2 regions of the Cupriavidus sp. HMR-1 genome follow, and region 1 is predicted to be linked to the other one. Evidence: predicted binding sites of a transcription regulator. Region 1 holds the regulator's gene; the other holds the start of a gene.
The links. The regulator FliA, encoded in region 1, starts transcription of late flagellar genes. The targets are predictions, from matches to a motif close to CTAAAGTTTNNNNNNNNNNNGCCGNTA.
Positions count from the first base shown of each region.

Region 2: the regulator FliA is predicted to act here: its motif matches at 1,627-1,653, upstream of fliD (flagellar filament capping protein FliD).

Region 1 is NZ_ANKP01000021.1:13,310-16,724, forward strand. It holds gene flhF (flagellar biosynthesis protein FlhF) at 1-716, shown strand, start outside; gene D769_RS00760 (AAA family ATPase) at 729-1,544, shown strand; gene D769_RS00765 (RNA polymerase sigma factor FliA) at 1,652-2,368, shown strand; gene D769_RS00770 (flagellar protein FlhE) at 2,368-2,814, shown strand; gene D769_RS00775 (porin) at 2,994-3,415, opposite strand, start outside.
Region 2 is NZ_ANKP01000023.1:24,361-27,775, forward strand. It holds gene D769_RS01825 (carotenoid oxygenase family protein) at 1-815, shown strand, start outside; gene D769_RS01830 (TetR/AcrR family transcriptional regulator) at 824-1,522, shown strand; gene fliD (flagellar filament capping protein FliD) at 1,732-3,195, shown strand; gene D769_RS01840 (methyl-accepting chemotaxis protein) at 3,382-3,415, opposite strand, start outside.

The DNA.
Region 1 (3,415 bases):
GTACGCGCAAGACCGCGCGTGTGATCACGGGTGGCGCCGCCAGCAAACTCGATGCCATCGCCGACACGCTGACGTTTCATGCGATTGGCGACACGACCTGGCGCGATCGCGACGCTGTGCACTGGGTTGGTCACTGCGCCGTGCGGATTCCGGGAGGGACGATTCGTGCGGCGGGACGCGCTCGCGACAACACGGCAGAGGCCGGTACCGAAGCCTGCCTCGTTGTCTCCCGCATGGCGGACCGTGATACCGGCGAAACGCTGGCGGTCGAGTACGTGCTGTGCGACGTGGCGCTGACCGATGACGCCGCGCAGGTCGCTCGCTGGATGCAATGGGCGAACGCCGCGGACGAGCAGTTCCGCACGCTGCGTCATGCCGCCGAGCACTTCGCGCAGGACGGCGATGCGTCGGACAGTCAGGGGGCCAGCATGGTGTCGCTCCAGCTCGGGCTGACCACGCTGCGCCTGCAGCACACCCCCACCGCAACTGCACCGGCGTTCCTGTCGCGCCTGGCTGGCCGCGCCGCGACACGTGCAAATGCGCCGGTGCCAGGCGCCGTGCTCAACGAGGGCATGGGTCGCCTGCTGGCGCTGCTGGATGTGCTGGAGAACTATCCGGGACGTACCGCCTCGCCTGCGCCCGTCGGTGATATCACTGCCGACGCGGCAATGCAGGCGACAGCCGGACTGCCGCAGTTGGCAGTCGCAGGGGAGTAAGCCTTGAACGTCATGGGTTCCGATCAGGCAGAAAGCCTGCGCCGTCTGCTGGCGCCGCGCGTCACCCGGCGCATCGCGGTGGTTGCCGCCGATGCGGGGGCGGGCGCCACCACGGTGACACTGGGTCTGGCCAATGCGTTGGCCATGCAGGGCGAACGTGTGCTGCTCGTCGACGAGGATCGCCATGGCGTGCGTGCCACGCGTCTGTCGGGCGCCGCGCCTGTCGCAACGCTCGCCGATGCGCTGGCCGGCCGGGTGACCGCGGCCGCCGCGATTGGCACGCGCCCTGCCAGTGGCATCGCGGTGCTGCCGGCAGGTGATATCCAAGTCGACGCCGGGAACATGGACCGCGCGCTATCCGATCTGATTCCCGACATGCGGTCGGTGCTGATCGACGCGCGCACGGATGCGACCGGCGCGCTGTCGCCTCTGGCGGCAACCGCCCACAACGTGGTGATCGTCATGCGCCCGGAGGCAACGTCGATTACCGCGGCCTACGCGCGCATCAAGCGTCTGCATCACGAATACGCATGCCGCCGCTTCCATCTGGTCGTCAATATGGCGGCCGCCGAAGCGACCGTTGCCGCGCTGGCGCGCAATCTTGCCCGTACCGCGAGCCAGTACCTCGGCGTCGAGGCTGGTCTGACCGGATACCTGCCGATTGACCCGCTGGTGGCCCGCGCATTGCAGCTTGGCCGTTGCGTGGTGGAGGCGTATCCCGCAGCGGCATCCACCAGCGCGCTGCGTCACATCGCCAGCGGTATTGGCGCATGGCCGTTGCGACACGAAACAACGCCCCAGGGAGCGGCTGTGGCCGTTCCCGCATGAAGCCAGAACAAGAAGTCGACAAGACCGGACACCGAGCCAGACAGTCAGCCGCGGCCATGCTTGCGCGGCGCTGGCACCGATAGAAAGCATTTACCGAGAGTTCCACCATGTACACGATTCAGGGAAAGCTCGAACAGGCAGACGTGGTCAAGTCGCACGCGCCGCTGGTGCGACGCATCGCGTTGCAGCTGGCGGCGAAGCTGCCGGCCAGCGTGCAGATCGACGACCTGATCCAGGCCGGCATGATCGGCCTGCTCGACGCCGCCAAGCGCTACGAGGACAACCATGGCGCGCGATTCGAGACCTATGCGAGCCAGCGCATTCGCGGCGCCATGCTCGACGAGGTGCGCGCCAACGATTGGCAATCGCGCAGTCTGCGCCAGTTCACACGCAAGATCGAACGCACGCAGCGCCAGCTCGAGCAGAAACTCGGCCGGAGCCCCATCGACTCCGAAGTGGCGAAGGAACTCGAAATGGGGCTGGAGGAGTATCAAGAACTGCTCAACGAAGTCCATGGCTGCCAGTTGCTGCACTATGAGGACTTCGAACGTTCCGGGGAAGAGGACTTCCTGGATCGGCACCTTGGGGTGACCGACGAAGCGAATCCGCTCACGGTGCTGATGGAATCCGGAATGCGTGATGCGCTGATCCGTGCCATCGAGAAGCTGCCCGAGCGCGAGAAGCTCGTGCTCTCGCTTTGCTACGACCAGGAGTTGAACCTGCGTGAGATCGGGGCCGTGCTGGAAGTGACCGAATCGCGCGTCTGCCAGATCCGCAGCCAGGCCATTACGCGGCTGCGCAACCAGCTTCGCGGCATGTTGTGATGCGTCATCTTCTGGCGTTCGCGTTGTGTCTTTGTCTGGCCCCCACATGGGTCGATGCGCAGACATACGTGCGCGCCACCTACGAGCTCAGTGGGTCGCGTTATGCCTGGACCAGCTCCGCGCAGGGACCGCTGATTGCCAGTCGCGGTCAGCGCACGATGTCGTCGCCGGTGTTGCCCCCAGGCACGATGCCTCAGGCAAGCGGCATCGTTACGTCGGTACGCTGGCGCTACAGCTTCGTCAGTACCCCGCCGATCGATCTGGAAGCATATCTGTGCAACGCGCGACGCTGCGTGCTGCTGTCTGGCGCGCAGGGCAAGACCGATGCGTTCGCGGGCGACGATGCGACTGGAGGGTTCGTGTTTGCCTACCGGGTTGCTGGCCGTGGGGGGCTGTCTCCCACCCTGCAAGGCCGCAGTAACGAGGTGACGGTGAGCTACCGATAGCGAGCCGGCCCGGCATTGAAACGGCCCGGGGACGGGTTCAATTTGCACGTATCTGCACGTCACCGACACTTCGGGTTGCTCGGTATAGGACTGCAGTCGCAAAAAAAGCCCGCTCCCAGCCAGTCATGACCAGAAGCGGGCAGGTGGAGCCCAGTCTCAAGCCGACGAATGAAGTGCCGTCAGAAGACGTGCTTCATGCCAAGCATTGCGCCGAACTGCGAGCCGCCAGGCGCGGGCGATGCGCCGGTGGAAGCGCTGTCCACGGACAGTGCCAGCTTGCCGCCGTTGTCGATATAGCCAAGCGTGGTGTAGACGGACGTGCGCTTGGAGAAGGCGTAGCTGGCACGTAACGCGCCCAGCCATGCCTTGTCGGCGCTGTTGTGGTACTTGAGGTAGAACGCCTCGCCGGAGAGCGTCACCGCAGGAGTGATGTCGTAGGCGACACCGGCATAGAACATGTCGCTGCGCGGCGTGGCGATGGCGCCGTTGCGACGCCCGATCCAGCCGGCGCCGATCTTGGCGCGGTCCACAAGCATGTAGCCACCGAGGGTGGCGCGATCATCCTTGAGCGAACTCGAAGTCAGGCCGCCGAATGCGCCGG
Region 2 (3,415 bases), on a different contig from region 1:
ACGCGCGTCTGCAGGCGCCGTACCCGAGCATGATCCACGACTTCATGGCCACGCCGGGTCATCTGCTGATCCCCGTGCTGCCGCTGACCGGCAGCCTTGCACGCGTGGAGCGCGGCGGCCCTGGCTATGCATGGGAGCCAGAGAAGCCCGCCATGATCGGCATCCTGCCGCGTGGTGGCGGCGCCGACGACGTGCGGTGGTTCGAGGGCCCTGCCTGCTACGTGTTCCATGTGATGAACGCGTGGGAGGAAGGCGAAGGGGGACAACGCATTCTGGCGGACGTCATGGTCTACGACGAACCACCCCTGTTCCCCCACGCCGACGGCTCGCCAGGAGATCCCGCCCGGCAGCAGGCGTACCTGACGCGCTGGACGTTCGATCTTGCGTCGGACATACGCCGGTTCACCGCCGAACGGCTCGACGATACGGCGGGGGAGTTTCCACGCATCGACGACCGCGTTTCGGGTTTCCGCTATCGTCACGGATGGTTCGCCGCGTCGCATCCCGAGTACGGCGAAGGCGCGCTCAACGGCATCATGCACCTGGACATGCAGGACGGCACGCGCGACGCCTACTGGCTGCCGCCGGGCGATATCACGTCCGAGCCGGTGATCGCGCCGCGTGGTGGCGCTCATGATGGCGCTCCCGGCGGCGAAGGCGATGGCTGGCTGTTGGCGGTGGTGTGGCGGGCTGCGGCACAATGCAGCGAATTGCTGGTGTTCGATGCGCGGCATGTCGCGCGCGGTCCGCTGGCAACCGTCGAGCTGCCGCAGCGCGTGCCGTTCGGCTTCCATGGCAACTGGGTAGCGGGATAGCGAGAGGGATGAACGAAGGCGGCACGAAACAGAACGGCGGGCGCAAGGGCGGCACGCGCAAGGTGGCGGGTGGCACGACCAAGCCCGCCGGACAATGGCATCACGGCGACCTGCGTGCCTCGCTGATCGCGTGGGGACTCCACCTGCTCGATACGCAAGGCATCGCGGCGATGAGCATGCGCGAAGCCGCCAAGCTGGCCGGCGTGTCGCCGGGCGCGCCGGCACACCATTTCCAGGACCGCAACGGCCTGCTCGCGGCCATCGCTGCGCAGGCGTTCCGGGAACTGGGCGCCTTCCAGGGCAATCGCGCGCGCCTGATTCCGCGCGATACCCCGGCCAACAAGCTGCGTGCGCTGCTGGTCGGTTACGCCGAATTCGCGCACATGTACCCGGCGCGCTTTCACCTGATGTTCGGCCCGGCGATAGAACGCCGTGACGAATATCCCGAGCTTCAGGAAGCCTCGTCCGGTTCGTTCGATCGGGTGCGAGAAACCGTCGTTGCATGTCTGGGCGGACGTGAACCCGGCGCGCTGACACATGAACAACTGGCGTTCTGTGTCTGGACGGCCGCGCATGGTCTGGCCACCCTGACGGCCACGCACGACCGCTTCCGGGCCATTTCGGCGGCCCCCGGGGCCGTCGAGCAGATGGCGGATACCGTCGCCACCTTCTGTCTGGCTGCGCTTCAGCACACAGGCGACGTCTGAAGACGTCCCCCTCCGTATTAGCCATAGCGTGTGAGCGAGCACTCACGTTCGACCCGTTGCCGCCCTTTGTGTATCTGTTTTGTATCGCCTTTGTACGAAAAACGCTAAAGAGCCACTTTCGAGCGCCGTAAACCTTGGATGTAAAGACATTCATTTGCCTGTCTGGGTGAATCACATCGAAGTTACGCACGGCGAAGGACCTGAAGAAAATGGCTGCACTCGATTTCCTCGGCATTGGCTCCAACATGCAACTGGGTACGCTCCTGGATCAGCTTGCGACGGCGGAACGCCTGCCGCTGAAGGCGCTGGAGACCCAGAATACGGCCTACCAGGCCAAGCTATCCGGATATGGCACGATCAAGAGCATGTTGTCGGCCTTCCAGGCTTCCGCCAACTCGCTTGCCAAGCTCGATACGTTCGGCGCCGTCAAGGCGCAGGTCAGTAACAGCGATGTGATGACCGTCGCCACTGGCACCAATGCGGTTTCCGGCAACTACAACGTAAACGTCAAGAGCCTGGCACAGGCCCAATCCCTGGCGGGCGCTGGCCAGCTCAAGCAGGATTCGGTCATCGGCACTGGCACGCTGACCTTCGAGTTCGGCGTGACGGGCGGATACGACGCCGACCCGGCATCGCCGACATACGGCACATACGTGAACCCGACGTTCACGCCGACCGCGGGCTCCGCCAAGACCGTGACGATCGACAGCAGCAACCAGACGCTGCAAGGTATTCGTGATGCGATCAACAAGGCCAATATGGGTGTCAAGGCCAGCATCATCAACGACGGCAGCGGCACACCTTATCGTCTGGTGCTCAATTCGGAGAAGACCGGCGAGGCGATGAGCATGCGCATCACCGGTTCGTCACCGGAACTGCAGGCGCTTGCTGGATACGATCCGGTGGCCGGCCCGCAAGCCGGCGGCATGAAGGAAGTGGTGCGTGCCACGAATGCACAACTGACCATCAACGATATCGCCATCACCAGCGCCAGCAATGTGGTGACCGATGCCGCGCAGGGCGTCACGATGACGCTCAAGAAGACGGGCACCACGTCGATGACGTTGACGCAGGACCTCGACAGTATCAAGGCTGCGGTGCAGGGGCTGGCCGCTGCCTACAACAACCTCCAGACGGCCGCCAAGCAGCTGACTGCCTTCGACGTGAAGAGCGGTACCAAGGCGGCTCTGACCGGTGACGGCGTGCTGCGCGGTATCCAGTCGACGCTGCGCTCGGTACTCAACACCCCTGAAGCCGGGATGCGCGATGGCGCCGCGACAACGCTGGCCCAGCTTGGCGTGACGTTGCAGAAGGACGGCACGATGTCGGTGGACACCAAGAAGCTGGATGCCGCGTTGGCCGGAAACCTGGCTGACGTGACCGCGCTGTTCGGCGGCGACGGCACGAAGGGTGGGATCGCGCGCCGCTTGTCTGAAGCGGTGGATACCATGACCGGTACCAACGGCCCGCTGACCTCCGCGACCAAGGGTATCGAGCAGAGCGTGAAGGATCTCGGCAAGCGCTATGACTCGATGTCGGAGCACATCGATGCCAATATCAAGCGCGTCCAGAAGCAGTTCCAGGCGCTGGACCTGGCAGTCTCGCAGATGAACCGCACCAAGGACTACCTGACCCAGCAGTTCTCGGCGATGAACAACACGAACAGCAAGTAACCTGTCAGCGAGTCGTCAATCGATGCAAAAACGCCGCCCTCGTGGGCGGCGTTTTTTGTTGCGAGGAAGCGGCAGGGATTCGTCGTCAGCATGTTCCATCGGTGTTCCCTGCTCCCGCGAGGCTGGAGAGAGGAGCGAACCGCCCGCATCTGAAGCGCGTGCGCCGTGCTCCCCCAAAGGCCATTCCTATAGCGCACCCGCCAGCCTGAACTGGCCGACC